Regions from separate parts of the Streptomyces sp. TE5632 genome, predicted to be linked through region 3. Evidence: riboswitches for the same ligand, from Rfam matches in the RefSeq annotation. Region 3 holds a riboswitch; each other region holds the start of a gene.
The links. A riboswitch is a leader RNA that binds a small molecule or an ion and turns the genes downstream of it on or off. The one in region 3 is predicted to bind cyclic di-AMP.

Region 1: it holds a riboswitch for cyclic di-AMP, as region 3 does, so the genes downstream of both, ACVW19_RS15940 (M23 family metallopeptidase) here and ACVW19_RS13465 (transglycosylase family protein) in region 3, are expected to answer to the same signal.
Region 2: it holds a riboswitch for cyclic di-AMP, as region 3 does, so the genes downstream of both, ACVW19_RS30675 (LysM peptidoglycan-binding domain-containing M23 family metallopeptidase) here and ACVW19_RS13465 (transglycosylase family protein) in region 3, are expected to answer to the same signal.

The regions. Positions count from the first base shown of each region.
Region 1 is NZ_JBSSEA010000003.1:2,368,736-2,378,950, reverse strand. It holds gene ACVW19_RS15950 (dihydrofolate reductase family protein) at 1-895, shown strand, start outside; tRNA gene ACVW19_RS15945 (tRNA-Met) at 1,003-1,076, shown strand; cyclic di-AMP (ydaO/yuaA leader) riboswitch at 1,404-1,560, shown strand; gene ACVW19_RS15940 (M23 family metallopeptidase) at 1,572-2,606, shown strand; gene ACVW19_RS15935 (PrsW family intramembrane metalloprotease) at 2,671-4,059, opposite strand; gene trmB (tRNA (guanosine(46)-N7)-methyltransferase TrmB) at 4,112-4,969, opposite strand; gene lhgO (L-2-hydroxyglutarate oxidase) at 5,007-6,290, opposite strand; gene ACVW19_RS15920 (MFS transporter) at 6,370-7,794, opposite strand; gene ACVW19_RS15915 (asparagine synthase-related protein) at 8,511-10,215, shown strand, end outside.
Region 2 is NZ_JBSSEA010000003.1:5,600,084-5,610,298, reverse strand. It holds gene tdh (L-threonine 3-dehydrogenase) at 1-294, opposite strand, end outside; gene ACVW19_RS30710 (GAF domain-containing protein) at 508-1,110, opposite strand; gene ACVW19_RS30705 (GTP-binding protein) at 1,171-1,788, opposite strand; gene ACVW19_RS30700 (DUF742 domain-containing protein) at 1,766-2,137, opposite strand; gene ACVW19_RS30695 (roadblock/LC7 domain-containing protein) at 2,140-2,574, opposite strand; gene ACVW19_RS30690 (ATP-binding protein) at 2,637-4,787, opposite strand; gene ACVW19_RS30685 (MBL fold metallo-hydrolase) at 5,338-6,573, opposite strand; gene ACVW19_RS30680 (SGNH/GDSL hydrolase family protein) at 6,746-7,531, opposite strand; gene ACVW19_RS30675 (LysM peptidoglycan-binding domain-containing M23 family metallopeptidase) at 7,768-8,724, opposite strand; cyclic di-AMP (ydaO/yuaA leader) riboswitch at 8,727-8,891, opposite strand; gene ACVW19_RS30670 (tyrosine-protein phosphatase) at 9,354-10,151, shown strand; gene ACVW19_RS30665 (DUF6126 family protein) at 10,209-10,215, opposite strand, start outside.
Region 3 is NZ_JBSSEA010000003.1:1,852,075-1,862,289, forward strand. It holds gene ACVW19_RS13455 (FtsB family cell division protein) at 182-658, opposite strand; gene eno (phosphopyruvate hydratase) at 762-2,045, opposite strand; gene ACVW19_RS13465 (transglycosylase family protein) at 2,402-3,166, opposite strand; cyclic di-AMP (ydaO/yuaA leader) riboswitch at 3,171-3,339, opposite strand; gene ACVW19_RS13470 (transglycosylase family protein) at 3,545-4,525, opposite strand; gene ACVW19_RS13475 (cytochrome P450 family protein) at 4,861-6,141, opposite strand; gene ACVW19_RS13480 (nucleoside triphosphate pyrophosphohydrolase) at 6,184-7,176, opposite strand; gene ACVW19_RS13485 (SurA N-terminal domain-containing protein) at 7,260-7,904, opposite strand; gene ACVW19_RS13490 (hypothetical protein) at 8,365-8,736, shown strand; gene ACVW19_RS13495 (M16 family metallopeptidase) at 8,756-10,215, opposite strand, start outside.

The sequences.
Region 1 (10,215 bases), 520 kb from region 3:
CCCGCTGAAGGTCACCGTCAGCGGCTCCGGCGACCTGGACCCGGCGGCGCGGTTCTGGCACACCGGCGGCGAGAAGGTCCTCTACACGACCGACGAGGGTGCCGAACGCGCCCGCGCGCACGGCCTCGCCACCGATGTCGTACCGCTCGGCGCCGCACTCGACTGGCGGCGGCTCCTCACGCACCTGTACGACGTGTACGGCGTCCGGCGGCTCATGGTGGAGGGCGGCGGCCTGATCCACACCCAGCTCCTCACCCAGGGCCTCGCCGACGAGCTCCAGTTGGTCCTCGCCCCGCTCTTCGTCGGCGACCCGGACGCCGCCCGCCTCTTCGGCCCCGGTGCCTACCAGGGCGGCCGGCTGCGGCTGCTGGAGACCCGCCCGGTCGGCGACGTCGTTCTCATGCGCTACGAGCCCACCGCCCCCGGCACCGGCCCGCTCCCCGTCGCCGCCGACCACCACTGGCTGGCCCTCGCCTGTGAACTGGCGGTTCAGTGCCCGCCGTCGGAGACGGCCTTCAGCGTGGGCGCGGTGGTGGTCGCGGCCGACGGCACCGAACTGGCCCGCGGCCACTCCCGGGAGGGCGGCGACCCGCTGGTGCACGCGGAGGAGGCCGCCCTCGCCAAGACCGACCCCACGGATCCGCGGCTCACGACCGCCACCGTGTACTCCAGCCTGGAACCCTGCGCGCGCCGCGCCTCGCGTCCGGCGCCCTGTGCGCGGCTGATCCTGGACGCGGGGGTACGGCGGGTGGTCACCGCCTGGCGGGAGCCGGACACCTTCGTGGCGGACGCCGACGGCAGCGGAGTGCTGGCCGCCGGGGGCACCCAGGTCGTCGTACTGCCCGAGCACGAGGAGGCCGCCACGGCGCCGAACGGCCATCTGATCGGCCGGTGACGCGACGGCGGCGACAGCGGCGACAGCAGCGACGGCGACGGCGACGACGGCGACGACAAGGAGTGTGCGGAGTGTCCCCCGCATGCCGTATGCTGGTGACACAACGACGCGGGGTGGAGCAGCTCGGTAGCTCGCTGGGCTCATAACCCAGAGGTCGCAGGTTCAAATCCTGTCCCCGCTACTGAAGGCCGAGGGCCGGAATCCGAAAGGGTTCCGGCCCTCGGTCGTTCTCGGCTTTAGCCCCGCCGCCCCGGCTCGTCGTCCCGACTTCCGCACCGTTGTCACGCCAGGTGATCGGGTCACCGCGCTGCGCATAACAACTGATAAACCGTCAGTTTCGATGTGACGCGTGAGGCACGGTCAACTCGCCCGTTTTTGCCCGGCCATGGCGCTTAAGTCCGCGTGGAAATCGTTAACGATCAAGAGGAACGGCTTGGAATCCGACCCCTACCTCTATTAACGTTCGATAACGCAGCGCGGTCGTCCCAGCCGTCACACGAGTCGGCTCCGTGCGCATGCGCCGAATCCCGCAAGGGAACCGGGGAACCAACATCTTGGGGTGAATCGCGTGGATGCCCCGTGGAGACACGGAGGGTATACGCGTGTAGGAGACCTTCCTGCTCCGAACCCGTCAGCTAACCCGGTAGGCGAGAAGGAAGGAAAGGAGTACGCCCACGTGGCGTCGAACCGGCCTGCTCCCGAGGCCCCCTTCATGCCGAGCCAGTACGACGGCGACACCTTCGTCTACGGCGGCGTCCGCCCCGACGAGGGCCCCTTCGAGGAGTGGAACCCCACCGAGGAGTCCGTCCGCCCCGTGCGCGGCCGGCACCGCGTCGGCAAGCAGCGCGGCGGAGGCCTCGCCCGCAGCTCCACGGTCCTGGGCGTCGGTGTCATAGCCGCCGTCGCCGGTGGCGGTATGGCCAGCGCCCAGACCGGCAAGCCGCCGGTCTCGATCTCGATGCCGGACCTTCCCTCTGTCGGTTCCCTCATCTCCGACGAGGAAACCCCCGAGGGTTCCGCCACCGCGCTCAGCGACATCGGTGTGGTCGCCGACGAGGTCACCGAGCAGGGTGCCTCCGACGCCGGCGAGGCGCTGCACGCCCGGATCATGGCCCAGGTCGAGCAGCAGCAGAGCCAGGCCGAGGACAAGGCCGCCGCCGAGGCCGCCGCCGCCGCGGAGAAGGAGGCCAAGGAGAAGGCCGCCGCCGCGAAGAAGGAGGCGGAGGAGAAGGCCGCCGAGGCGAAGCGCAAGGCGGAGGAGGAGGCCAAGAAGAAGGCCGAGGCCGAGCGCCTCGCCGAGCTGGCCCGGCAGTACGCGCTGCCCACCTCCTCGTACACGGTCTCCTCGACCTTCGGTCAGGCCGGCGCCTACTGGTCCTCCGGCCAGCACACCGGTCTGGACTTCGCCGCCCCCACGGGCACGCTGATCAAGGCGGTCCACACCGGCACGATCACCTCCGCCGGCTGGGACGGCTCCTACGGCTACAAGACCGTGCTGACGCTCGACGACGGCACCGAGATCTGGTACGCCCACCAGTCCTCCATCAGCGTCAGCGTCGGCCAGCAGGTCAACACCGGCGACGTGATCGGCCGCGTCGGCTCCACCGGCAACTCCACCGGCGCTCACCTCCACCTGGAGGTCCACCCCGCCGGCTCCGCCTCGGGCATCGACCCGATGGCCTGGCTTCAGTCGAAGGGCCTCACCGTCTGAGACGACCACAGCCCCGGCAGTCCTGACGACGACCCCCCGACGTCAGGGCTGCCGGTCAGGCGTTTCAGGGGCGGTACGGGGACGCGTACGGGTTCGGCCGGTACGCGGAATACCCGAGGTACGCGGGGTGCGCGGGGTACGGGGCATACGCGAGGCTCGTCGCGCCGTGCATGCCGTACACGCCGTACGCGCCGTACACCGGCCAGGGCGGCACAGGCGGCGCGGTGGCGCGGGCCGCGTGCTCCAGGGCCGGGCGGGCTGCGGCGCGGCGGCACCACAGTTCCCGCAGCAGCTCCCCCTCCCGTGCGGCGAAGTCCGTGCCCACGCGGCCGCGGCGTGCCCGGTGCCGCAGGAACGCCAGGGACGTCGCGTACGCCTCGTACCGTGCCACCGTCCGTGCCGCCGCCCGGCCCCCGTGCCGGCGCGCGTACCGCCGGGCGATGCGCCGGGCCCGCATCGAGCCGAGAGCGAACGGCTGGGCCGGGCTCAGCCAGCCGGCGGCGACGTACACGGGCAGTTCCGTGCGCACGGTCCGCAGTTCGCGCTGCCGCGTCCACACCACCAGCCAGGTCAGCAGGCCGAACGACGGCACCATGAACGCCCCGTACACGGCGAAGAAGCCGTACCCGCCGAGGACCGAGGAGCCGTTCCACAGCGCGTGCATGCCCATCGCGAGCAGCAGACCGCCCAGCGGCGGCAGGACGCGCCACAGGCGCCGGCGTTCGGTGGCGAGCGCGGAGACGCCGAAGCCGATGCCGGTGAGCACGGTGAAGAGCGGGTGCGCGAACGGCGACATGACGACGCGGACGAAGAAGGTCGCCGCGGTGACGGAGGAGACACCGCTGCCGCCGGTGAGCTGGTCGGTGCCGAAGGCGTTGCCCAGGTAGAGGATGTTCTCGGTGAAGGCGAAGCCGGTGGCGGTGACCCCGGCTATCACCACGCCGTCGAGGATTCCGGTGAAGTCGCGTCTGCGGAAGAGGAAGACCAGCAGGACGGCGGCGGCCTTCGCCGACTCCTCCACGACAGGGGCTATGACGGTCGCGCCGAGGGTGTCGGCGCGGGACGGGTCCGCCGTCTCCGTCGCTATCCAGTGGGTGGCGAAGCTGTTGGCGACGATCGCCATCAGCGCGGCGGCGCAGGCGCCCCACGCGAAGGAGAAGACGAGGTTGCGCCAGGGGCCCGGTGCGACACGGTCCAGCCAGCGGAAGGCGGCTATGAGCAGCGGCACCGGGAGGACGGCGAGGCCGAGGCCGACCAGGAAGCCCTCCGTGCCGGTCTGCTCGCGGACCAGACCCAGGATGACCAGGCCGGAGAGCGCGAGGAGGGCGATCAGCGCCCCGTAGCGCACCCAGGGCCGCTGCCACCAGTGCACGTGCCTCAGGGCCCGCCCGGGCGGCCCGGCGGGGTGTGCCACCGCGCTGGACCGCGTCGGGTACGGACGGCTGGTGTCCACGACATTGACCCTAACGAGGGAAGGGCGCTGCCCGCAGGTACGCCAGGTGGGCTCAGGAGCCGGTGGGGGGTTGCCCGGTGGGCCGGCCACCGGGCCGGTCGTCGTGCGGTACGCGACGGAAGAGCAGGTCGTTCACCACATGGCCCTTGGCCAGCCCCTGTCCCTCGAAACGGGTCAGCGGGCGGAACTCCGGACGCGGTGCGAAACCACCGTCCGCCACGGTGTTCTCGAAGGCGGGATGCGCGGTCAGCACCTCGAGCATCTGCTGGGCGTACGGCTCCCAGTCGGTGGCGCAGTGCACGACCGCGCCCGGTGCCAGACGGGTCGCGGCGAGAGTGAGGAAGTCGGGCTGGATCAGCCGGCGCTTGTGGTGCCGCTTCTTGGGCCAGGGGTCGGGGAAGAAGACGCGCAGCCCGCTCAGGGAGTCGGGGGTGAGCATCTCGCGGAGCAGGATGATCGCGTCGCCGTTGCCGACGCGCACGTTGTCCAGACCGTGCTGGTCGGCGAGGCCGAGCAGATGGCCCTGGCCGGGTGTGTGGACGTCCACCGCGAGGATGTTGGTGCCGGGGTCGGCGGCGGCCATGCGCACAGTGGCCTCACCCATGCCGAAGCCGATCTCGAGGACGACGGGGCGGTCGTTGCCGAAGAAGTCGGCGAGGTCGAGCCGGCGCCCGTCGACGTCGAAGCCCCACCGGTGCCACAGCCGCTGCAGCGCGTCCGCCTGCCCGGCGGTGACCCGGCTCCGGCGCGGCTGGAAACTCCGGATCCGCCGCTCGAAGTGCGACCCGGCGGGATCGGCCTTCGGCCCGTCGGGGAAGCGGGGCTCCCCCTTCTCCCGGGTACGGCGGATCGACACACCGGGCGCGTGCTCGGCGTGCGGGGCTGCGGAGGTGTTCAAGGAGTCAGACACAGTGCTCTCGATTTTACGGCGGCCCGCACGGCGGCCCTCACGGTGACTTCGCGGTCGCGTCGGCACCCTGCCGCGTCGGGTCGGCCAGGGCGGCCAGCGCTCGGCGGGCGATCTCCCGGCCGATGGGCAGGGACGCCGTCGCGGCGGGGGAGGGGGCGTTGAGCACGTGGACCGCGCGGGGGGTCTCCCGGATCAGGAAGTCGTCGGCCAGGGTGCCGTCCCGCAGGACGGCCTGCGCCCGCACGCCGGCCGGGGCGGGGGTCAGGTCGGCCTCCCGGACCGCGGGCAGGAGCCGGCGGACCGCCTCGGTGAAGGCCCGCCGGGACAGGGAACGGTGCAGTTCACCCGTGCCGTGCCGCCAGTGGCGGCGGGCCAGGTGCCGGGAGCCCGGCCAGGCCAGGGTGGCGGCCAGCTCGCGCGGGCGGACCGTGCGCCGGTCGTAGCCCTCGCGGGCCAGCGCCGGTACGGCGTTGGGGCCGACGTGGACGCCGCCGTCGACGCCGCGCGTGAGGTGGACGCCGAGGAACGGGAACGCCGGGTCGGGCACCGGGTAGACCAGGCCGCGGATCAGCTCCGGCCGGGTCAGCTCGTAGTACTCGCCGCGGAACGGCACGATGCGCATGCCGGGATCGTCACCGGTGAGGCGGGCGATCTCGTCGCAGTACAGCCCGGCGCAGTTCACCAGGACCCGGCCGCGCACGACGTCCCCGGCGGCGGTCAGGGCCGCGACGCCCAGTTCCGGGCGGCGGTCGACGCGGACGACCCGCGCGCCGTAGCGGATCTCCGCGCCGGACGCCTCCGCCAGGTGGCGGGCCACCGCCGCGAAGTCGCAGATGCCGGTGGTGCCGACGTGGATGGCGGCCAGACCCTCGATCTCCGGCTCGTACTCGGCGATCTGCGTCGCGCCCAGTTCGCGGACCGTCAGCCCGTTCTTCCGGCCGCGCTGGACCAGTGCGTGCAGACGGGGCAGTTCGTCCCGGTCGGTGGCGACGATCAGCTTGCCCGTCACGGCGTGCGGGATGCCGTACTCCGCGCAGAACTTGACCATCTCCGCCGCGCCCCGCACCGCGTACCGTGCCTTGAGGGAGCCGGGGCGGTAGTAGATGCCGCTGTGGATGACGCCGCTGTTGCGGCCCGTCTGGTGCCTGGCGGGGCCGGGCTCCTTCTCCAGCACCGTGACCCGTGTGCCCGGCGCCGCGCGGGTGATCGCGTACGCCGTCGACAGGCCGACGATGCCGCCGCCGATCACCAGCACGTCGCAGTCGTACGACCGCCGCACCGCCCGCACCACTCGCACCACCTCCCGCTCCCGATAGTGCACCACGTCACTGACAACGCCCGTGAACCCGGAGGCGTCGGGGACGCCGACCTCGGCGAGGCGGCCCGGTCGGGCGGGGCGTTCAGGCGGGTGTCATCAGCAGCGGCCGGGCCCGCTCGCGCAGCTCGACCACGCGGGGTTCGTCGCCGTAGGGCTCCAGACGGTGCAGGAGGTCCTTGACGTACTCGGTGGTGCGGGCGGACGAGATGCGGCCGGCCACCTCCACCGCGCGCACGCCCTGCTCGCAGGCGGCGTCCAGGTTGCCCGACTCCAGCTCGGCAACGGCCGAGACGACGAGCCGCAGGCCGTGCGAGCGCACGAACTCCTCCGTCGGCCGCGACAGCGCCTGCTCGGTGAAGCGGCGGACCTGGCGGGGCGCCTTCAGATCGCGGTAGCACTCCGCGGCGTCGGCGGCGAACCGGTCGTAGGAGTAGAAGCCGAGCCAGACCGGGTCGCTGTCGCCGGGGCGGGAACGTTCCAGCCAGCCCTCGGCCGACTTCAGGGCCGCGCCGGCCGCCGGGGCGTCACCGGCGCGTGCGTGCGCGCGTGCCTCCACGAGCCGGAAGAAGCTCATGGTGCGGGCCGTGGCCAGGCCGCGGTTGCGCTCCAGCGCGGCCTGGGCGAGATCGACGCCCTCGTCGCCGAAACCGCGATAGGTGGCTTGGAGGGACATGGAAGCCAGAACGTATCCCCCCAGGGGGACGTCGGCCGCCGCTCGGGCCAGGCGCAGGGCCTGGATGTAGTAGCGCTGGGCGGCCTCCTGCTGGCCGGTGTCGAAGGCCATCCAGCCGGCGAGCCGGGTGAGTTCGGCGGACGCGCCGAACAGGGCGCGGCCGACGTCGTCGGCGTAGGCGCCCAGCAGCAGCGGCGCCGCCTCCACCCGCAGGCACTCGGGGACCATCGAGGAACGCCAGTCGCCGCCGCCGTACTTGGAGTCCCAGCGCCGCGCGTCCTCGGCCGCCTCGCGCAGTTTGCGCACATCGCTGTGGCCGACTTTGGCCGGTGCGGCCGAGCCCTCCGCCGGGCTCACCTCGCGCGCGACCGAACTGTCGGCCGGGGTTATCAGCCAGCGCGAGGCAGGCGTCGCGTACGCGCTCACCGCGAACGATCCGGCGAGCGACTGCCAGATGCCGCCGGACCCCGCTCTGCGGCCGGCCAGGTCCAGCCGGTACAGCTCGGTGGCGGACTTCACCGCCTGCCCGACGTCCCGGGGGAAGGCGAGACCCACTTCGGGCGCGGGATCCGCGTCCGCCAGGCCGATCTCGTGGAGCGGCACCGGGCGGCCGAGTTTCTGGCCGATGGCGGCGGCGATCAGGTGCGGCGCCGTGCCCTGTGGCACCATCCCCTTCGACACCCAGCGCGCCACCGACGTCTTGTCGTAGCGCAAGGTCAAACCGCGTTGGGCGCCAAGGTCGTTGACGCGCCGCGCGAGGCCCGCGTTGGAGATTCCCGCGAGGGCGAGAACGGTGCCGAGTTTTTCGTTCGGCCCGCGTTGCTCCCTGGACATGCGCCACCCCTCGACACAGACGGCTGCCGCTCTGGCATAACCCGGCGGCATTCGTAAACCCAGCGTAGTTCGCCGCATCCCAAGCGTTAAGGGGCATTCTTCCGGATGGCGGGATTGTGGTCCGTACTGAAGTACGGGTCCGATACGCGCGGTTGCGGCATGCTCCCGGCGTGTGGCCGTGCGCCCGTGTGTGCGCTCTACTCCGGCCACGGCGGGAGCGATTCCATGGTCGGGCGTGGGTCGGCCCGCTGTACTGGATCCAGCGGGCTGGGGGACACCGCCGCCTTCATCCCCGCGGGCGGCGGAGACGGTCCGGGAGGCGCACTCCGCCTCCCGGGCCGTGCGACCGTTCAGCGGTGCGCAGAGCCTGTACGGAGCGTGTTCGAGGTTGTCCTCGCATCTCCGAATTGGCCGAAAATCGACCCCCTCGTTCGAGGGCTGTCGCCTTGTCTGTCCTGGCAGTTGAGGGCGCGTTAGAGGTTTTTGGGGCGCGCTGGGGGGCGCATTCGCGTCGCACTGGCAGGGGCGAATGCACGGCCGCGGTCGGGCGATCTCCTTGCGTCGGGCGGACGTTCGGAGCGAGGTGGGTGTATCCGCCGGGGCGCATTCGACGGAGCACATGCGGCACCGGCACCCCTCTTGAGCGCCTCCTTCATGGCAGCATGGTGAACCGGTGCGCACGGCGCACTTGTTGTCCACGGCCTGTGGAGGCGTCGATGCGGTGGTTGGTGGGATGGAGCAGCACCGCCGCGGGTGCCCCGACGTTCGGCTCCGCCGGCGCCACCGGGTCCGACGGCGAGACCGTGCAGCCGGTGGGTTCGCAACCGTTGTGGGGCGACCCCGATCCGCTGTGGGCGGTCGGCGACTGGCGCCCCGACGAGGTGCGGATGGTGTCCGCCGACGCCGAGACCCGAATCGCCGTCCTCGGCACCTGTGGCGCCACCGACGAGCAGCTGCGTGTCGCCCTGTTCGCCGCGCGCGGCGGCGCGCTCCGTCATCTGACCGCCTGGCCGGGCAGCTACACCGCCGTCGTGCGGGTGGGCCGCCGGACCACCGTCTGCGGCGACCTCGCGGGCGCCCGGCCGGTGTTCCACACCCCCTGGGAGGGCGGCACGGCGTTCGCGACCGCCGCGCTCCCGCTCGCCGACCTCGTCGAGGCCAACCTCGACTTCGGTCACCTCGCCGCGCTCCTCGCCGCCCCCGACGTGCCGGCCGCGCTGTACGACTCCACACCGTACGACGGCGTGAAGCGCGTTCCGCCGGGGCACGCGCTGATCCTGCGAGCCGGGGCGCGCGAGATCGCCGGGTACGAGCCCGTCGCCTCGCTCGCCGTCGCCGCGCCTCCCGCCGACCCCGACAGCGCGGTGGACGCCGTCCGGGACGCGCTGGTCGAAGCGGTACGCACCCGGCTCGCCGCGCCCCGCCACGTACCCGGCGCCGACATCGACCCCGGCCCGGTCCCGGGCATGGGGCCCGCCGAACGACGCGCGGCGCGCGGGATGCCGGTGCCCGGGATCGGAGCCGACCTGTCGGGCGGGCCCGCGTCCGGGACGCTGGCGCTGCTCGCCGCCGGGCTGCCGGGCATGCCGGGGACCGTGCTGGGGCACGGCACGGGCGCGGGGGAACGGCTGCTCGCCGTCACCTTCAACGATCTCGCGGGGGTTTCCACCGGTGGTCCGGCCGGTGGTCCGCTCGGCGGGCGGGAGGACGAACTGGCGCGGGCCGGGGCGCTGGCCGCCAACCCCCGGCTGCACCATGTGGTGGTCGCGGGCGGCGAGGACACCCTGCCGTACGCAGATCTGGACGGGCCGCTGACGGACGAGCCGGGACCCTCCCTCGTGATCGCGGCCCGGCACCGGGCGCGGCTGGCGGCGGGCAGCGCGGACCACTTCACCGGGTACGGGGCCCGGCAGGTGCTCGACGCGCATCCCGCCCGGCTCGCCGACCTGCTGATGGACCGCAAGCGCCGCCATCTCGTACGGCCCGTCGCCGCGCTGGCGAAGGCGGAGGGGTCCGTGATGGTGCCCGCGCGGGTGTACGCCGCGGCCCGGCGCCTCGCCCGTACGCCCTACCGCACGGGTCTGGAGAACCTCGCGGAGCGGCTGCTGCGCCACCAGCTGGACGACGAGGCTCCCGGGGGTGCGGCGGATGCCTCACTGGCCGCGCTCACCTGGGGAAGACCCGGGCCGGCGGCGCGCTGGCTGACCGGTGAGGCGCTCGCTGAAGTATCGGTTCGCCTCCAGGCCTCGACGAGCCGGTCCGAGGTGGGGCCGGGGCAGCGGCCCGGTGACTTCCGCGCGCGTGCGGCACTGGCCCGGCACGCGGCGGACCTGCGGGTGCTGGAGCAGGCCGCCGAGGTCCGCTTCCAGCGGCTGCACACGCCGTTCCTCGACAACCAGGTCGTCCGCGCGTGCCGGGCGC
Region 2 (10,215 bases), 3.7 Mb from region 3:
GTTGCGGCACTTGCCGCACACGAGGTGGCCCTCGCCGCTGACCCGGTCACCGGTCTTGATCTCGTCGACGTCCCGGCCCGTCTCGACGACCTCGCCGACGAATTCGTGCCCGAGGACCAGCGGAGTACTGATCGTCTGTCGGGCCCAGCCGTCCCAGGACCGGATGTGCAGGTCGGTGCCGCAGATACCGGTGCGCAGCACCTTGATCAGCACGTCACCGGGCCCGACGGCCGGCTCCGGAACGTCCGCGAGCCACAGCCCGGGTTCGGCCTTCTCCTTGACGAGCGCCTTCAACGCCACGGCTCCTGAGGGTGAGTCCCGGTCCCGGGCATGCCGGAGCAGCCCAGGCCGGGAAGCGGAGTGGATTCGCACTGCAATCTGCCGTACGCCACCCTCACCGGTCCATCGAGGATTTCTTAAGCGTGGCCACAGCTTTCCTTCACGCCGTCACCCCATCGGCCCCCATGCTCACCACCGGGCCGTGGGCTCGCCACCAGGCCCGTGGGTTCACCACGACAGCCCGTCGGTCTCTCCGTGTTCGAGGTCCCAGAGGTTTTCGAGGCGTTCGAGCCGTACGACGAGATTCGCGGCCTGCTCCTTGATGGCAATGAGCCCCGCCTGCCCCCAGGCCCGCGGCTGGATGTCGGAGACCGACACGGTGCCCAGCACCATGCCGGTGCTGTCGATGAGCGGGGCGCCCAGGTAGGAGCACACCCCGAACTCGTCCACGACCGGATTGCCCGCGAACCGCGGATAGTCGCTCACGTCGCCCAGGGCCAGTGCCTTGCGCCGGGCCACCACATGGGGGCAGAAGCCGTGGTCGCGGGGCAGTGCCCGGCCCAGCAGGGCGCCGGTGCCGTCGCCACGGACGACGGGCGCGACCGCCGGGGCGTGCAGACCGGCGAAGAACTGTCCGTCCTCTCCCAGGAAGTTGACCATGGCGTACGCCGCCCCGGTGAGCTCGAAGAGGCCGTACGCGAAGGCGTCGAGCGTGGGCTCGGGGCGCTCGCCCAGGCCCAGCCGGCGCAGCCGTTGGGTGCGGGCCGGGGCTTCCTTGTCCTCGGGGGTGAGCAGCAGACGACCGGCCGGGCGGGGCGGGTCGTAGCTCATGGGCGGGCTCCCTGGGTGTGGGCAAAACGCATATACGGGCTCCGTGACGGTGTGCGGGGATCACATGTGGGCGCCATATCCCGTGGCGGGGGTCGGGGTGTGGGCGATGAGGTGACGTACCAGGGTCAGCAGGGTCTGGACGCCCGAGCTGGAGATCCGGGCGTCGCAGCACACGACGGGGATCTCGTCGGTCAGGTCCAGGGCGGCGCGCACCTCCTGGGGGTCGTAGCGGAAGGCGCCGTCGAACTCGTTGACGGCGATGACGAAGCCGAGGCCGCGCTGCTCGAAGAAGTCGACGGCGGCGAAGCACTCCTCCAGGCGCCGGGTGTCGGCGATGACGACCGCGCCGAGTGCGCCCTCGCAGAGCTCGTCCCACATGAACCAGAACCGCTCCTGGCCCGGTGTGCCGAACAGGTACAGCACGTGTTCCTGGTCCAGGGTGATGCGGCCGAAATCCATCGCCACGGTCGTCTCGACCTTGTTCTCGATGCCGTCGAGCCGGTCGGTGGCGGCACTGACCGTGGTGAGCAGTTCCTCCGTGCTGAGCGGCGCGATCTCGCTGACCGCGCCGACGAAGGTGGTCTTGCCCACGCCGAACCCGCCCGCCACGAGGATCTTGAGCGCGGTGGGGAACGGGTCGGTGCCGGCGCCGCGGTCAGAGCTGTCGTCGTAGTCCATCGAGCACTGCCTCCAGAAGGGCCCGGTCCGTCGGGTTGTGGTCGAACACGGGGGGCTTGGTGGTGAGCCCCCCGCAGTCGACGAGGTCCGCCAGCAGCACCTTGGTGACGGCCACCGGCAGCTTGAGATGGGCGGCGACCTCGGCGACCGGGAGGGGCGCGCGGCACAGGTCGAGCGCCTGCGCGTGCTCGGGGCCGAGGTAGCCGAAAGGGGTGGCCCCGGTGGCCATCACCTGTGACATCAGGTCGAGTTCGACGGTGGGGCGGGTACGGCCGTCGCTGACAGTGAAGGGGCGCACCAGCCGCCCGGCCGCGTCGTCCAGCCAGGGGCCGTCGCCGGCCGCCGCCACGTTCAAGGCCTCATCACCGGGGGTTCGACGGCGGGCTGCCGGGGAGCGGTCATCAGATACGGCCGGACGCTCTTGACCAGCATCGCCATCTCGTAGCCGAGCACCGCCGCGTCGGCCTCGCGGCCGGCCAGCACCGCGAGGCAGGTGCCGGAACCGGCGGTGGAGACGAACAGCAGGGTCGAGTCGAGCTCGACGACGACCTGACGGACGTCGCCGCCGTCGCCGAAGCGGATACCGGCGCTGCGGCCGAGCGAGTAGAGGCCGGAGGCCAGGGCGGCCATGTGGTCGGCGCCGTCCGCGTCGAGGCCGTGCACGGACTTCACCAGCCCGTCGCAGGAGAGCAGCACGGCACTCGACGTGTGCGGTACCCGTTGCACGAGGCCGCTCATCAGCCAGTCGAGATCGGACACGTGGGCGGTCGGCGCATCGCTCGCCATGGTGGATCGACTCCTTGGGGTACGAAGGTCTGCGGGAGCGCTGGGGGTGGGTGCGGGCATGCTCATCCGGCGGGTGCGCTCCCGTCGTCCCGGACGGTGTGGTCGGTGCGGGGCGCGGGCACCCCGTCATGGACACCGCGCATTTCCCGGGACACCGCGGGCACGTGGTGCGCCTCCATGGCGTGGGACTCCATGGCGTGAGGTTCCATGGCACGGGTCTGCGTGGTGTGGAGCGGGTCCGTGGGGTGGGCCTCCATGGGCCGTGACGGCAGCATGGGCAGCATGGACACGGACGCCGTGGGGTCGCCCACCATGTGCTCACCGGCGTTGTCGGCGCGCCCCATGTCGTCGCGCCCCATGTCGTCGCGCCCCATGTGGCCGACGTCCGTGGGCTGTTGGGTTTCGGCGAGGCTGACGCCCCGTTGGAAGGCCGCCATCAGCTGGGGATCGTGACCGGCGACGTGTCCGGTCTCCTGACGCGGCGTGGGGCCGTCGCGGAGTTGGGGCACGAGGTGCTCCTGGGCGCGGCGGCGGGGCAGTCGGGGTTTGTCCATGGTGCCGCGCACCGTGCCGTCGCGCGGGGTGAGGGGAGCGGCCCCCGCCCCGTTCTCCGCGAGGGTCCGCCGGTCGTCGGGGGCGAGGCCGGGCGTCGCCTCGGCCGGGTTGGGCCGTACCGCGCGGGCACCGCGCAGCGGCAGGGGTGGCGCCACGCCGTCGGGGGGCGACGGGGCCGGAACGGTGGCGTGGCCGCGGCGGTGCGACCGCGGTCCCGCGGCATGCGGCACCGGGGTGCGGGGCGCTCCGGGCCCCTGCAGCGGTCCGGGTCCGGAGCCCGTCTGCGGCTCGGGCAGCGGGCCGGTCCCGTACCCGGCGGGCCCGGGCAGCGGGATGCCTCCGGGCGCGGGCACGGGGTGCCCGGGCCGGGACGTCGGCCCGCCGCCGTACTCCGCGCCCGGCACCGCGTCGATCTCTCGCGGCTGTCCCGTGCCCTGCCCCGCGACCCACGGCTCCGCACCCAGCAGTGACTGCGGCACGACGAGCACGGCCTGCACTCCGCCGTAGATGTTGCTCTGCAGCCGGACATGGATGCCGTGCCGCTTCGCGAGCTGCGAGACCACGAACAGACCGATGCGTCCGTCGGCCAGCAGGCTGGCCACATTGACCTGATCCGGGTCGGCGAGCAGGGCGTTCATCCGCTCCTGCTCGCCCATGGGCATGCCGAGCCCGCGGTCCTCGACCTCGACGGCGAGCCCGGAGGTGACGAGGCCGGCGCGGAGCAGCACCTGGGTGTGCGGAGCGGAGTACAGCGTGGCGTTCTCGACGAGTTCGGCCAGCAGGTGGATGACGTCGGCGACGGCGTGCCCGCGCAGGGTGCCGTCGATCGGCGGGACGAGTTTGACCCGCGAGTACTGCTCGACCTCGGCGATGGCCGAGCGCAGCACCTCGGTCATGGAGACGGGCTTGCTCCACTGCCGCCGGGAGACGGCCCCGCCGAGCACGGCGAGGTTCTCGGCGTGGCGGCGGATGCGGGTGGCGAGGTGGTCGACGTGGAAGAGGCCCTTGAGCAGGTCGGGGTCCTCGATCTCGTTCTCCATCTCGTCGAGGAGGGAGATCTCGCGGTGCACCAGGGACTGCAGGCGCCGGGCCAGGTTGACGAACACCTCGAGTTTCTGTTCGCTGCCCGCCTGGCTGGAGAGCTGGGACGCCTGCACGACGGCGGTGACGGCGCCGTCGTGTGCCCGGGACAGGTCGGCGGCGAGCAGGTCGAAGTCGTCGGCGTCCTCCGGCGTCCTGTCGCGCTGCCCCCGTGGCGGCGGGCCCTCCCCCCGGCGCAGGGCGTCCACCAGGCCGCCCAGGTCGGCCTCGCGCCGGGCCGTGCTCCGGCGCAGGCTCTCCACCCTCTCGTGTACCGAGCGGGCGGCGCGGTCGGCGGCCACGGCGGCGATGACGATGCCGGCGAGGGCCACCGACCCCGCGCCGCCGAGCACGGCCCACAGCGTGGCGCCGGGTCGTACCCCGGTGGAGCGGACCGTGAACAGCACGGCCGCGCAGGCGCTGAGGGCGACCGCGACGGGCGGCAGCACGGCGAGCCGCAGCAGCTGGGGCCGTATCTGGGTCTCGGGGGGCGCGGGGGCGGGCCGGGAGGGCGGGCGTCCGTGCCGTCCGCCCTCCCGCCGGTACGTGCGGGAGGCCGGAGCGCGGGAGCCGGGCATCGGCGTCCTCGAACCGGTACTGGTCCGTCGGTTCCGGGTGCCGGTCGCGCCCGAGACGCCGGCCGGGCCCGGCCGGCGGGACTCCTCGCCCCGTCGGCTCCCTCGTCCGCCTTCTTCCTGCACGTACCGGTCCCCGCTCCCTGATCCGATCCGGTGGACATGGCCCCAGGGCGCGATGCGCCCGACCGACACTCACCGTAGTCACCACCGCATCACGCGCGGTGGTCAGTTGACAAACTTGCCCGGGCAGCGTCCCACTCTGGTATGAGGCTTCGTACGACAGACCGATAAACCCGTCAGGGAGTCACCCGGGAACGGCCACAGAACGATCCGACCTGGTCAGAAGTGGTCACGGGCACATACCGAGGGCCGGGGGGGCTCACCGCTCCCCGGCCCTCACCCTTCCGACGTCCACCCGCCCAAGCCGCTGCGGCGGCCGCGGCCTCTCCGTCACAGCGGCCCCCAGGGTTCCTTCACGCCCGAGGAAGGTCCGCAGAATCCTTACCCTCCGTAGCAACCCAGGCCATGACTCCTGGGCTCCTGACCTGTGTCAGTCCTCCCCCACCAGGTCCAGGTCCTCGAGGGAGGAAGCGGAGGGATCCGTGACGGGGTCGGGCAGCGGCCACTTGTGGTTCGGAACGTGTCCCACCTCCCGCCACCACGTCTTCGTCGGCAGCTCTCCCGCGGGCTCGAACGGCATGCCCGGGACGGGGAAGGCGGCGGGCTGACCGACCGCGTCGGCGGCCGCCATCGTCCACTCTCCGGGTTCCGCCCAGGGATGCGGCGCCAGGTTGAAGGTGCCCCAGTGGATCGGCAGGAAGACACCGTCCGGACGGCCTCTTTGCAGGTCCAGATGGGCCTGGATGCCCTCGGCCGGGTTCATGTGGATCTCGGGCCAGGAGCCGGGTCCCGGGACCGGGTCCAGCCGGCCCTTGGGCCAGAAGTCCGAGTACGCGCCGATCTGGATCATCGTCGCGTCGAACGGGCCGTGGTCGGCGCCGATGTCCTTGAAACCGTCGAAGTAACCGGTGTCGCCGCTGTGGTACACACGGTGCTCCGCACCTGCCACGACCCAGGAGGCCCACAGGGTGTGCTGGGTGTTGCGCAGTCCCCGGCCGCAGAAATGGCGGGCCGGGGTGGCCGTGAGGGTGAGCCCGCCGACCCGCGTCGCCTCGTGCCAGTCCAGTTCGCGCAGCCGGTCGGCGGACACGCCCCAGTGCTCCAGATGGGCACCCACCCCGAGCGGCACGGCGAACAGCGTGTCCGTGCCGGCCAGCGCCTTGATGGTGGGCAGGTCCAGGTGGTCGTAGTGGTCGTGCGAGATCACCACGACGTCGACCGGGCCGAGCGCGGCCAGCGGCAGGGGCACCGGGTGCAGCCGCCGGGGCCCGACGAAGGGGAACGGGGAGCAGCGCTCGCCCCACACGGGGTCGAACAGGACCCGCTGACCGTCGATCTCCGTGAAGACGCTGGAGTGGCCCATCCAGGTGAGGCGCAGCCCGGTGGCCGGCGGGCGGGCCAGGTCGGCGAGGGTGGTGGAGTGCACCGGCACGGTGCCGCGCGGCGCACGGTTGTACCGGGTCTCCTTGTCGAAGTAGGTCTTCGCCAGGTCTCGGGCCGAGCCCTCGGACCGGGGCCGGGTGGGGCCCCCGGGGTTCTGGAACACCCCGTCCCGGTAGTGCGGGGATCTGCGGATGCGCTCCATGCGCTCCCCACTCGGGTCCGCGCCGAAGGCCGCGGGCCGGAGCGCACGGAGCCCGGAGCTCTGGGAACGGAAACCGGCCACGATGCCTCCCAGCGGAGTCGGTCAGACATCCCATTATGTGCGGGCAGCCCGGTACCGCAGTGGCGGACGGGACGGAACCGGCCGCCCGGGGCGATCCGGTTCCTCTCGGGAGCGGGGCGCGGGCGTCCGCTCCCGCACCCCGCTCCCGTCCCCGTGCCCGCCGCGTCCGGCGTTACGCCACCGAGGCGATCCGCACCTTGATGTCGTCCGGGGACAGCGTCCCCTTCGCCGTCACGTGGTCCCCCGACGACTCCCCGCGCAGCCGGCGCCCTATCCACGGCACCAGGTACTCGCGCGCCCAGTGGACGTCGTCCCGCCGGACGTCGAGGTTGCCGCGCGGCGGCAGCGGGGGCCAGGGCTGCTCCGGGTCGGCCGGGACGTCCAGGCCGAGGGTCTGGCCCGCGCGGAGCGCCACGCGCGTGTGCCCCTCGGGCGACAGGTGGAGCCGGTCGGCGTCCCAGGCCCTGCGGTCCTGGACGCTCCTCAGGGACCACAGGTCGAGCACCGGGCAGCCGTACCGGTCGGCGACCGCCCGCACGTGCCCGTTGTAGGTGGCGATCTTGCCGCGCAGATGCTTGAGCAGGGGCACGCCCCGGGTGTCGAACCCCGTGGTCACCAGGACCGTGCCGGAGACCGCCGTGAGCGCGGCCACAGCCCGCTCGAAACGCTCGGCCACCTCGTCGGGGTCGGTGCCGGGGCGGAGGATGTCGTTGCCGCCCGCACAGAAGGAGACCAGTGCGGGAGCCAGTTCGACGGCCCGCGGAACCTGGTCGGCCATGATCTGGTCGAGCAGTTTCCCGCGCACCGCGAGATTCGTGTACCGGAAGTCGCCTTCGGGGCGACGGTCGGCGAGAAGTACGGCGAACCGGTCGGCCCAGCCGACGAACGCCCCGTCCGGGCCGGGGTCGCCGACGCCCTCGGTGAAGCTGTCCCCCACCGCCACGTACGACCCGATCACTGATGTGCTGTCACTCTTCGAATCGTCTGCCACGAGGGGACATGATTCCCTTTCGAATGTGACCTACGCGACCGTAGGAAGGGGTTGACGCGCGGTGAGATAAGCCACTCCCGAAGCATTGCCCCATTCCGGAATAGCCCTGTCGGCAAGAACGTTGAGGGGCGAAACACGCCGAAGGCCGGCCCCGGGGATCCGGGGCCGGCCTTCGGCGTGTTTCAGGCGGGTCGTCGCGGGGGTCAGGCTATGGAGACGCCCTTCGCACCGAGGTAGGCGACCGGGTCCACGTCCGAGCCGTAGTTCGGCGCGGTGCGGATCTCGAAGTGCAGGTGCGGGCCGGTCGAGTTGCCGGTGGACCCCGAGAGGCCGACCTGCTGGCCGCCGCTCACGGTCTGGCCGGCCGAGACGGACAGCGAGGACAGGTGGGCGTACTGGGCGTAGTGGCCGTCCTCGAGCTTGATGACGACCTGGTTGCCGTACGCACCGGCCCAGCCCGCGGAGACGACGGTGCCCGGGCCGACGGCCTTCAGGGAGGTGCCGGTCGGAATGGCGAAGTCGACGCCGGTGTGGTAGCCGCTGGACCACATGCTGCCGGCCACCTTGTAGGCGGTGCCGAGGCTGCCACCGGGCACCGGCGAGCTGTAACCGGAGGTGTTCGCGGCCTGGTTCGCGGTCGTGGCGCCGGAGGAGGCCTTCGGCGCGGACTGCTCGGCGGACTGCTTCGGCGCGGAGGACGGAGCGGACGAAGAGGGCAGACCCAGGGAACCGGCAGGGCCGGAGGAGGGCGACTTCTTCGGCGTGCTCGTCGCGGCCTCGCCGTCGACCGAGAGCTTCAGACCGGGGTGGATGAGCGACGGGTCGTCACCCACGGCCTCCCGGTTGTCGGCGTAGAGCTGCTTCCAGCCGCCGTCGACGTTCTCGGACTCGGCGATCTTCGCCAGGTAGTCGCCGCCCTTCACGATGTACGTGCGGGCGCCGCCGTTCCTGCCGTTGTCGGCCTTCTCGCCGTCAGCCTTCTTGTCGGCGACGGAGAACGACTGGACGACCTTTTCCGGGGCCGCCTGCGCAGGGGCGGCGTTCGCGCCGGTGGCGCCGAGAAGCGGCAGGGCGAGCGCGGCGCCACCAGCACTGGCGACGGCGATGGAGCGGGTGAAGCGCACAGCGCGGGGACGGCGGTGCTTACCCTTTGCGGGCATGACGAATTCCTCTCCGGCGCCTACGAGGTGAGCTGTCGGGTTCGGACTGGAGATGCCCGGCCGCGTCGAGACGCGACTTAACCCCGAGCCTGTTCCGGAGACCGGAACAGGCAGTGGTACCTGTGGGTCCCCCGCTCCTGCCGTACACGGGTCAGTGTGTGCGGGCTCCGGGCGGCGGCAGGATTAGGCGTCCGTCCGGATCGATGGCGAACGTAGGCGACCACGACGCGAAGGGACAAGCGCGATGTTCCGAGCGAAGGCCCTTTTCCGTGATCCATCCACCTGAATTCCGTCACCCGGAGTCGTCCCGGATTTCCCGCACCCCCGAATTCCCCTGCGAAACGCCGGAATTACGTGAACATGGCGACAACACATCGTCACCGATATGACGATGCTCACCACACCCTCCCCATCTCCCTCTATGTCGGGTCGATTTATTCCTAAATGCACCAAACGGACAAAGCGCCTTCAATCATCCGATCGGGGGCGCTCCGCTCCGGCCGGACGGCTGGCTCGGAACGCCCGTGCCGACCGATCCGCGGACAACTCATTGCCCCTGACAGGCATGTCGTATCGTCGAGTGACACCCGCCGGCGCCTCCCCGTCGGCGGCGAGAGGGAGGGGCCCCTGTGACGCAGCACATCCCGTCGACCGAACCCGAGCTGACCGGAGTGCGGAACTTCCGCGACGTGGGCGGACTGCCGACCGTGGACGGCCGCCGGGTACGGCACGGGGTGCTGTTCCGCAGCGGTCATCTCGCCCACGCCACCGCGTCGGACGCCGACTTCCTGTCCTCCCTGGGGCTGCACACCGTCTTCGACTTCCGCAACGCGGCCGACCAGAAGCTGGACGGCCACGACATCGAACTGCCCGGCGTGCGCAACGTGAACCTGCCGCTGAGCGACCCGGCCGACGGCGCCCGGTTCTGGAGAATGGTCCGCGACGGCGACCTGGACCAGCTGCGCTCGATCCTCGCCGACGGCAAGGGGGCGGACCGGATGATCGCCTCGTACCGCGTGATCGTCAGGAAACGCACCGCCGAGCACTCCCGGGTGCTGCGCTCGCTCGCCGAGGACAGCGTCCCCGCGCTGATGCACTGCGCGGCGGGCAAGGACCGCGCGGGCCTGTCGGTGGCGGTGACGCTGCTCGCCCTGGGCGTGGAGAGGGACGCGATCTTCGACGACTACCTCAAGTCCAACGCCAAGCACCGCCGCTACAAGGTGCGTCGCAGCGGCAGCTCCGCCTCGGCCTACTCCCCCGAGGTCATGGAGCTGCTCGACCCCCTGTTCGACGCCCGCGCCGAATATCTGTCGGCCGCCCTGGAAACCATCGAGGAGACCTGGGGCGGCGTGGACCCCTACCTCGAGACGGCGCTCGGGCTCACCCCCGAAAACCGGGAGCGACTGCGCGAGCGCCTGCTCGACTGAGGAGCCGCCCGTCCGGGCAGCGCCTCACGGGGGCACTGCCCGGACAGGCTCTGAGGGCTACTGC
Region 3 (10,215 bases):
CTGTACGGGGCGTGCGGGCTTTTCCGGACTCCTGGAGGACTCTTGGAGAACTCCTGAGGACTCCTGAGGACTCCTGGAGGACTCCTGAGGGCTTCAGAAGGCCCAGAGGGCTCCGGAAGGGGCTCCGGAAGGTTGGTGGCCCGGAACGACGGCTGAGGGTAATAAGGCTAAACCCGGGGGCTCACCGCGCGGCGGCGTCGGACTTGTCGACCCCGTCCCAGACGTTCGCGTACCAGGGGCGGTCCGCCGCTCCGAGGTCGGTGCGCGACTTCTCGGCCGTGCCCGGGTCGATCACGATGTAGCCGGTCTCGCCGGGCATGACGTAGTGCAGCCGCTCACGGGCCCGCTGCTCGGCGTAGGCGTCGTCCTGCCAGCGCGCCTTGAGGTCGCGCAGCTGCTCGACCCGCCGGCGGGCCTCGTCCTGCTCCTGCTGGAGGTCGGCGATCTCGGCGCGCTGGGACACGTACTGCCGCATGGGGTAGGCCAGCGCCACGATCAGCGAGCAGACCACCAGGGCGAGCAGCGCCGCCCGGCCGGTCAGCCGGGAGCGGCGGGCCTGGCGTTTGGTCTGCGAGCGGTAGACCCGGGCCGCGGTCTGCTCACCGATCAGCCGGATCCTGGTCGCGGTGGAGAAACGGTCCCGGTCCTTCACGGCCATGTCCCCGTCTCCCGTTCCCATGTCATACGCGCGTACGTCCCCGGACACGGTACGGGACCGTGTCCGGGGACGTACGGACGACCGGCAGAGCTGAGCCGCGTCGTCAGGCGTTGCGGAACCGCGGGAAGGCGCTGCGGCCCGCGTACACCGCGGCGTCGTCGAGGATCTCCTCGATGCGCAGCAGCTGGTTGTACTTGGCCACGCGCTCGGAGCGGGCCGGGGCGCCGGTCTTGATCTGGCCGCAGTTGGTGGCGACGGCCAGGTCGGCGATGGTGACGTCCTCGGTCTCGCCGGAGCGGTGCGACATCATGCACTTGAAGCCGTTGCGCTGGGCCAGCTCGACGGCGTCCAGGGTCTCGGTGAGCGAACCGATCTGGTTCACCTTGACCAGCAGGGCGTTGGCCGCGTCCTCCTCGATGCCGCGGGCCAGGCGCTCCGGGTTGGTGACGAACAGGTCGTCGCCGACGATCTGGACCTTGTCGCCGAGCTTGCCGGTGAGGGCCTTCCAGCCGTCCCAGTCGTCCTCGAACAGCGGGTCCTCGATGGAGACGAGCGGGTAGTCCGCGACGAGCCCCTCGTAGTACTCCGTCATCTCGGCGGCGGAGCGCTCCTTGCCCTCGAAGAGGTACGAGCCGTCCTTGTAGAACTCGGAGGCGGCGACGTCGAGCGCGAGGGCGATCTGCTCGCCCGGGGCGTAACCGGCTTCCTTGATGGCCTCGAGGATGAGGTCGAGGGCCTCGCGGTTGGAGCCGAGGTTCGGGGCGAAGCCGCCCTCGTCGCCGAGGCCGGTGGACAGGCCGCGGCTCTTCAGCACCTTCTTCAGGGTGTGGTAGACCTCGGTGCCCCAGCGCAGGGCCTCGGAGAAGGACTCCGCACCGATCGGGGCGATCATGAACTCCTGGATGTCCACATTGGAGTCCGCGTGCGAGCCGCCGTTGAGGATGTTCATCATCGGCACCGGCAGCAGGTGCGCGTTGGGTCCGCCCAGGTAGCGGAAGAGGGGCAGGTCGCTGGCCTCGGAGGCGGCGTGGGCGACGGCCAGGGAGACACCGAGGATGGCGTTGGCGCCGAGGGAGCCCTTGTTGTCGGTGGCGTCCAGGTCGAACATCGCCTGGTCGATCAGGCGCTGCTCGGTGGCGTCGTAGCCGACCAGCTCCGGGCCGATCTGCTCGATGACGGCCAGGACGGCCTTCTCCACTCCCTTGCCCTGGTAACGGTCGGGGTCGCCGTCACGGAGTTCGATGGCCTCGAAGGCGCCGGTGGAGGCGCCGGACGGGACGGCGGCACGACCCGTGCTGCCGTCGTCGAGGCCGACCTCGACCTCGACGGTGGGGTTGCCTCGGGAGTCCAGGATTTCCCGGGCTACGACGACGTCGATGGACGGCACGAGCATCTCCTTCATGGATGTGACGTGGATCAGCCGGGCCACCGGGGCCCTGCGGGACCGAGCCTATCCGGCTCCGGGCGATCGGCCATCCGGTCGGCCGCCCCTCGGACGGAACCGAGAGTAAATTGTTTCCGAACGGAACAAAGACGGGCCCGGAAACCGGGACCACCCTCGCGCCCGCCGGCCGGCACCGAGCAGCGAGCACCGAAAAGATCCGTTATATACGGAAAAGCCCCGCCCCGGTGCGTACGGGGAACACGCACCGGGGCGGGGAGCCCCCGTGGGGACGGGGGAGGCCCCGTGGGGACGGGGCGGGGGCTCCGCGGGGACGGAGCCCTGAGCCTGCGGCCGCCGCCTTACTTCAGGTGCAGCTGCTGGCCCGGGTAGATGAGGTCGGCGTCCTCGACGATGTCGTCGTTCAGCTCGAACAGCTTGTTCCAGCCGCCCTTGACGTCGTGCTCCTCGGCGATCGAGCTGAGGGTGTCGCCCTTGACGACCTTGTACTCGCCGTCGCCCTTCTCGACCTTCTCGCCGGTCGGGGTGGTGACGGTCTTCTTCTCGGCGGCCGGACGCTCGTCGGAGCGGGAGGCCTTCTGCTCGGTGGAGCGCTCGGGGGCGGAGCCGGTGTTCTGCTCCTGGGTGTTCTGCTTCTGGGCGTTCTGCTTCTGGGTGCCCTGCGAGGAACCGCTGTTCTGGTTCCCGGCGCTCTGGTTGCCGGTGCCCTCGGTCGAGCCGCCCCCGGTGTGGGCGGCGTTGGACAGGCCCTTGCCGCAGACGGGCCAGGCACCCTTGCCCTGACCCGCGAGGACCTTCTCGGCTATCTCGATCTGCTGGGCCTTGCTGGCCTGGTCGGCGGTGGCGGCGTACTGCGTGCCGCCGTAGCCGGCCCAGGTGGAGGCGGAGAACTGCAGACCGCCGTAGTAGCCGTTGCCGGTGTTGATGGACCAGTTGCCGCCGGACTCGCACTGGGCGACGGTGTCCCACTCGGAGGCGGTGGCGGCGGAAGCGTTGCCGACCGCCAGCAGCGGGGCGGCGACGGCGGCACCGGTGACGCCGGCTACGGCGATGACCCGGGTGGCCTTGGACGGACGACGGTGCTTGCCCTTGCCGGAAAACAGCATGGAAGGATCCCCTCACCGACGCCTACGAGGTGAGCTGTCGGGTTCGGGCCGGTTGAGTTGCCCGGCCGCGTCCCTCACGGGACGCGGCTCCACCCCTAGCCGAATCCGGCGTCAATCACCGGCTCCGGCGCCTACCTTGGTTCCCCCGCTCCTGCCTACGGCGCATGACGCGACGGCTGTTCCCGTGCTGCCACTGGCAGGATTCGGCGTGGCGGCAGCCGGGGCCCGCGGTGGCGAGCGGTCCTGACGGTAGACACGCGCCCGGCGGATAATCAAAGACGATCAGGGCTTCTGAGACCTATCTCTCATCGTCTTTATAACGGACATTCAGCGCGAACCGTGACCTCAACTGCCGCCATCGACGCACCTTTTCGAAGGTCAGCCTTCACTCGATCCGAAAAGGATGAGATGGGAAGCCGCCGCACCCGCACCCTCGCCGCCCCCGCCGTACTGGGCGAGCCATCCGCCGCCGAGCGCGAGGGAGTCGGCGGCAGCCGAGGAGTCGATTCCGGTGCCCGCGGGGGCCCTGTCGGCCGGGGACGAGACGTCGAGGCCTCGCGAGAAACCGAGACCGCCGCGTGAGGCGTGCCGGCCGGAAGCTCCGGACTCGCGGTCCTCGCGCACCTCCTCCTCGGCGCTGGCGCCGCGGTGGCGGCCGGTGGGGGCCTCGCTCGCGGACGCGTCCGAAGAACCCGCCTCCTGCCCCGACTTGCCCGAGTCCCCACCCTTGGCGGAGGCCGAGGCGGAGGGGGAAGCGGAAGCGGAGGGAGAGGCGCCGGGCTCGGCGTCCGAACCGCCGGACTTGGAGGCTTCGTCCGTCTTCTTCCCCTTACCGCTATCGGCGCCCTTATTGCCCTTGTTGCCCTTGTTGTCCGACGAGGCTTCGGAGGACTGCGAGGGCGACGGAGTGGCGGAGCTTCCGGTACCGGAGGAGTCGTACGACGAGCCGCCGTCCGCACCGGTGTCCACACCGGCCTTGCCCGAGTCGGTGTTCAGGCCCGCCAGCAGGCCGCAGGCCCGCCACGCGCCGACCCCCTGGTCGGCGAGGACCTTCTCGGCCACGGCTATCTGCTGGCCGCGGCTGGCCTGGTCGGCGCTGGACGCGTAGTCGAGGCCGCCGTACTTCTCCCAGTCCGTCTGGGTCAACTGCAGGCCGCCGTAGTAGCCGTTGCCGGAGTTCTGGCTCCATGAGCCACCGGACTCGCACTCCGCGACCCGGTCCCAGGTCGCGCCCTCGGCCGCGCTGGCGCCGCTGGCCCCGAGAAGCGGAATCGCGATGGCTGAGCCGGTCACTCCGGCAGCGACGACAAGAGCCGGAGCCTGGCGGGGGCGACGGTGACGACCGTTCCCGGAGAGCATGCGGAGACCTTTCGCAGGACAACAGTTACCCGCACGGCGAGTCGAACTGCGCAGCTGTGCAACCGAGGCACCGTGCTTGATGGGTGAACGTAGCCGCAGACAATCACTTGTCACAAGTTCATGCCGCGCAGATCACACGGAGATCACAGAGTTGAGTGGGTGTCACGTTTGTGCCACTTCGGCGACGAGGCGACGGACCGTGTCCGGAGGGGTCCCGACGGTCACGCCGGAGGCATGCGGAGGCTGCACAAAAGCCACTTCGGCGGCAACCCGGCGGCCGTCACGGGCCCGTCCGGCGGATCGCTACGTCAGACGTCCGGTGACCGTTCAGGAAATCACTTCGGCCATGGGCTGAATTCCACCGGCAGGGTGCGCAGTCCGCGCATGATGAGTCCGCCGCGCCAGCGCAGTTCGGCCGGATCCGACGCGAGCCTGAGGTCCGGCAGCCGGGTCAGCAGCGTGGCGAGCGCGGTCTGGCCCTCCAGCCGGGCCAGCGGGGCGCCCAGGCAGTAGTGGATGCCGTGGCCGTACCCCAGGTGCTGGTTGTCCCGCCGTGCGAGGTCGAGCACGTCGGGGTCGGCGAACCGCTCCGGGTCGCGGTCCGCGGCGGCCAGGACGACGAGGACCGGGTCGCCGGCCGCGATGTGCTGCCCGCCGAGGGTGAGCGCCTCGGTGGCGAACCGCCAGGTGGCCAGCTCCACGGGCCCGTCGTAGCGCAGGAGTTCCTCCACACCGGTCTCCAGCAGCCCGTGCTCCCCTGCGGCGAGTGAGGCTTGCAGGCGCTCGCGCTGCTCGGGGTGGGTGAGCAGCGCGTAGGTGCCGTTGCCGATCAGGTTGACGGTGGTCTCGAAACCGGCGAACAGCAGGATGAACGCCATGGCGGCGGCCTCGTTCTCGGTGAGGTGCTCGCCGTGGTCGGAGGCGCGGATCAGGCCGGAGATGAGGTCCTCGCCGGGGGCGGGTTCGGCGGGCAGTGCCTCCCGTTTGCGGTGGATGAGGTCGGCGAGATAGCCGCGCATCTTCTTCACCGACCGGGCGACCCCGCCCCGGGGCCCACCCTGATGCCGGATCATCATGCCCGCCCAGTCCCGGAAGTCGTCCTGGTCCTCCCGGGGGACGCCGAGCAGGTCGCAGATGGCGTAGATGGGGAGCGGGAACGCGAACTCGTGGATGAGGTCGGCGGAGCCGCGCTCCGCGAACCGGTCGATGAGCCCGTCGGTGAGCTCCTGCACCCGGGACTCGAACTCGGCGACGCGGCGCGGTGTGAACGCCTTGCTGACCAGTCTGCGCAGCCGGGTGTGGTCCGGCGGGTCGATGTTGAGCAGGTGCGTCATCAGCTCGGCCTTGCGCTCACCGGGGATGCCGGTCTTCCCCTTGGCGTGGGCGGGCTCGTCGTGGTGCGCCGGGTTCTTGGAGAGGCGGGGGTCGGCGAGGGTCTGCCGGGCGTCGGCGTACCGGGTGACCAGCCAGGCCTCCACCCCGCTGGGCAGCCGCGTCCGGTGCACGGGCGCGTACTCACGCAGCCAGGCGTAGGCGGGGTACGGGTTGCTCGCGAACTCCCAGGTGAAGAGTTCGGGCGCGGTGTTCTCGGGCTGAGGCTGGTGCTGGTCGGTCACGCCCCGACCGTATCTGTCCTCTTCTCCTCGAAGGCCCTCCCGTTATTTCCCACCCGTCTCCTCGCTGGCTCGTATCGCGTCCCGGTACGCGCGGGCCGCCGCGCGCAGGGCCGCCTCCGGGTCGACGCCCTCCGCCTCGGCCCGCACTGCCAGGGCGAGCAGGTCGTAGCCGATGCCCTCGGCCCGGGGCAGAGGGACGTCCAGGCCCGCGGTGCGGACGCGGGAGGCCAGCTTGGCGGCGAGGGCCAGGCCGGGCTGGCCGAGCGGGACGCCCTCGGTGACCGAGGTGCGCTGCTTCTCGACGGCCTTGGTGCGCAGCCAGTGCGCCTTGACCTCCTCGGGGGTGGTCGCCGTCTCGTCGCCGAAGACATGGGGGTGGCGGTGGATGAGCTTGGCGACGATGCCGCCGGCCACGTCGTCGACGGAGAAGGGCTCCTCCGGGTGCTCCTCGGCTATCCGGGCGTGGAAGACGACCTGGAGGAGGACGTCGCCCAGTTCCTCGCGCAGTTCGTCCCGGTCGCCCTCCTCGATCGCCTCGACGAGTTCGTACGCCTCCTCGATGCCGTACTTGGCCAGGCCCTTGTGGGTCTGCAGTGAGGACCAGGGGCATTCGGCCCGGATGCGGTCCATGACCTGGACGAGGTCGAGCAGGCGGGCGCCCGGCAGGTCGTAGGAGGCGGGGAGCAGTTCCAGCTCCGGCATCCGGACGCGGCCGGTGCCCGCGAGACGGGCCAGGCCGTCGGTCAGGGCGGGTTCGCCCTCTCCCGTCGCCACGACGACCACGGTCCGCCCGCCGGCGCAGGCCTCGACCAGGTCCTGGGCGGTCGGGGACGCCTCGTCGACCGCTATCTCCGCCTCCCGCAGATACGGCAGCTGCGGGTGGGCGCCGTCCGCGCACAGCACCCGGTCGGCGGCGTGCAGGGCCTGCCAGGCGGGCCAGGACAGCAGGCCGGGCGCGACGCGGTGGCTGGTGGTGAGCAGGACGATGCGGCCGGGCGGTGCGGCGGAGGGGGCCGCGGGGCTGGTTGCGTTCACGATCCGAAACTAACCCACGGCGCCACCGGCCCCCGAAAGTTGTCCACAGGGGGCCGGCATGGTGTGACGGTATGCCCGGCGCGTCAGGCGATCGGCTGGGTCCCGTCCACCGTGACGTCCCGGACCCACGGGGTCCTGGCGTCGACGCGGCTGCTCTTCTCGTCGTCCCAGGTGCCGTAGCGCGGATTGAGGTCGACGTCGAGCTTCCTGCTCGCCTCGGACAGGGCCTGCCAGAACTCCGGCCGGCTGGTGTCGGTGCCGAGCCGCTGCGCGAGCTTCTGCGCCTGGACCTGGAGGCGGAGGTTGTCGTCGAGGCGCCGCGGCGGGATGCCGTACTGCTGCAGCCAGGCCGTCTCCAGCGCCTCGGCTCCGCCGGCCTGCTGCTCCAGGCCGGCCCGCATCCCCTGGACCTCCTTGGGGGTGACGGTCACCCCGGCGTCACGCGCGGCGCGCTCCAGCACACGGTCGAGGACCATGCCGTGCAGGGTGTCGCGGGTGAGGCTGCCGGTGCGGGCGATGGCCTGCTCGTACTGGGCCTCCGGCACCGCCTCCCGCTGGGCCGCGCGGATCTCGCCGACCCGGTTCTCCAGCTGCGACACCGTGATCCGCTGGCCGCCCACGACGGCCGCCGCGCCGGGATGCGCGTCGTTCCCGCAGGCGGTGAGCAGGGGGGCCGCTGCCGTGAGGGCGGCGGTGAGGAGGAGCGCGGTGCGACGACGGCGGTGCAAGGAAACCTCCTGAGGAGAGCTTGTGCGGCGGTGCACAAAGTCCTGCGGTGATCGATAGTAGGCAGCGGCCGGGCTCTGGCCAACCCATTCGACCAACGATTCACCGCGACTTCCGGCACCGCCGCCGACATCGGCGCCCCGGCTTCGCCGTCGCCCCGGGCGAGGCCGGGGCGACGGCGACACCTGCACACCTGCGTCGACGGCCCTTGCCGCCAAGTCCGACCGCACCAAGCCGGGCGGCGCCGCCTGGAGAGAGATCACCGGGATCACCGGGGCACCCTTCGCGCAGAACGACTACGTCGACAAGAACGCCTCCGAAAACATCGGCCAGGAGATCACCGCTTACCGGAGCACAACGGCGGCGGACGCCCCGAAGGGCGTGAAGCAGACTTCCTGACCGGGCCCGCCCGCGCCGCCCGGTGGCTTAATCTTGCCCCCTGCACTGCCTCGGGGGGTAGAGATGGAAAAGCGTCTGGAAGCCGGCTGGTTCCAGCGGATCGCCTGGTCGGTCCTGGTGTGGGGCTCGCTGGGCCTGCTGGTGTGGGTTCCGTTCCTGTACGTGGCGATCCGCCGCGGTCGGGGCTCGGACTGGGGGGCGTTCGCCGCCTTCGTCCTCTACGAGTGCGTGACGCTGTCGTGGTCCTCCCTCACGTCCCGCGACGGAGACCCGATCCTGGGCGCCGTCGCCTTGCTGTGCCTGCTGACGGCGACGGTGATGCTGCTGTTCGCCGTCTTCGACGGACGGCAGCCGACGCAGGTGGTGCCGTCGGCGTACAACACACCGACAGCACCTGCTCAGGGACAGCCGTACGGATACCCGTACGGCCGATAGCGGCAGGCCCCGGTACCGGTCACACCCGCCGGGTGCGGCGCAGGATGCGGACAGCCGGCCAGGTCACCAGTCCGGTGAGTCCCCACATGAAGCCCGCGGTGGCGACCCAATCACCGGTACTGGTGTCCGGCTCGTCGGCCCCGAAGACCGTGACCGAGAGAGCCAGGAAGCCGAGCAGGACGCCGAACAGTGCGGAGACGACCAGGGCCGCCGTCTGGAGGCCGGTCCGCCGGGTGGCCGTGGCCCGCTCCGACGAACCGGCGCGGGTCGCGCCGCTCCCGCCAGGGGCCGGTTCCGGCGCGGGCGTCCGCTCCCGGGGCGGCAGCCGCACCACAGCGGTCGGCGGCACGGCGGCGTCCACGGTGGCCACGGTGTGTGCGTCGACGCCGTACAGACCGGGTTCCACGTCGACGACCAGACCGTCGGTGCCGATGAGCCGACGGCCGCCGTCCGGCCAGCTCAGCATGGCCGCGCAGGCGCGGTAGGGCACGGTCACCGCGCACTCCGTGCCGTCCTGCGCGCCCGCCGTCAGACTGACCCCCTCCGCTCCCACCGTCAGCGTCGAACCGTCACGGCTCTTCGAGGCGAACCGCCGCCCGGTCACGGCGTACGACGAGCTCGTCGGGGCCTCCGTGTACCCGGCCCAGTCCGCCCTGTGCCCACTGGGCACCTGCATCAGAGCCGTTCCCTCCGCCTCCACGGCCACCCTGTGCAGGTGCTCGGGCGTCACCGCCCGCAACTCGGCGCGCAGTTCGTCCGGGGTGCGCGAGGGCCGTCCGGCGAGCAGGTCCTCCGCCGCTCCGGGCAGCCTCAGTGCGGCCGCGTCGGGCGCGGTCAGCGCGCTGTCGGCCCGGGTGCGGACCGCGTCCAGGTCGCCCTGGCCGATCCGGCCCGCCCGGAGCGCGGCGAGGACGTCGACGAAGCCGCCGAGCACCGCGTCCTGCTTGGCCGGCAGGGCGTCCGCGAAGGCCGTCACCACGGCGAAACCGTCACGGCGCGCGGTGTAGTCGGCTGCCGCCGTGTACGAGAAGCCGCCCTCCTGGCGCAGGGCGCGGGACAGCTCCCGCTCGAGAACACCCGCGTACAGCCGGGCGGCGGTGCTGTCGGCGACGACGGCGTCCAGCAGCACGCCGCCCGTGCCGTCGGAGAAGTAGGCGGGGGTGGCGGGAAGGGCGGAGGTGACGGCGGGCAGGGAACGGCGCGGCCCGGCGGGCAGCTTGAGCGTGAGTCCGGCCGGCAGGCGCTCACCGGCGACCCACAGCACGGCGTTGCCCTGGGTGAACCAGTTCCGTACCCAGGCTTCCACGTCCTGCGGACCCAGGTTCCGCGCACCCCACTCCGGGTAGCTGACCAGACCGTATCCCTGGGCGCCGTAGCGCCACAGCGGCAGTCGGGGGGCCTCGCGCCGTGACTCCTCGGTGCGCAGGATCTCCTTCTCGGTCTCCAGGCGCTCCATGGGCAGGGCGGCGAGGGAGTCGC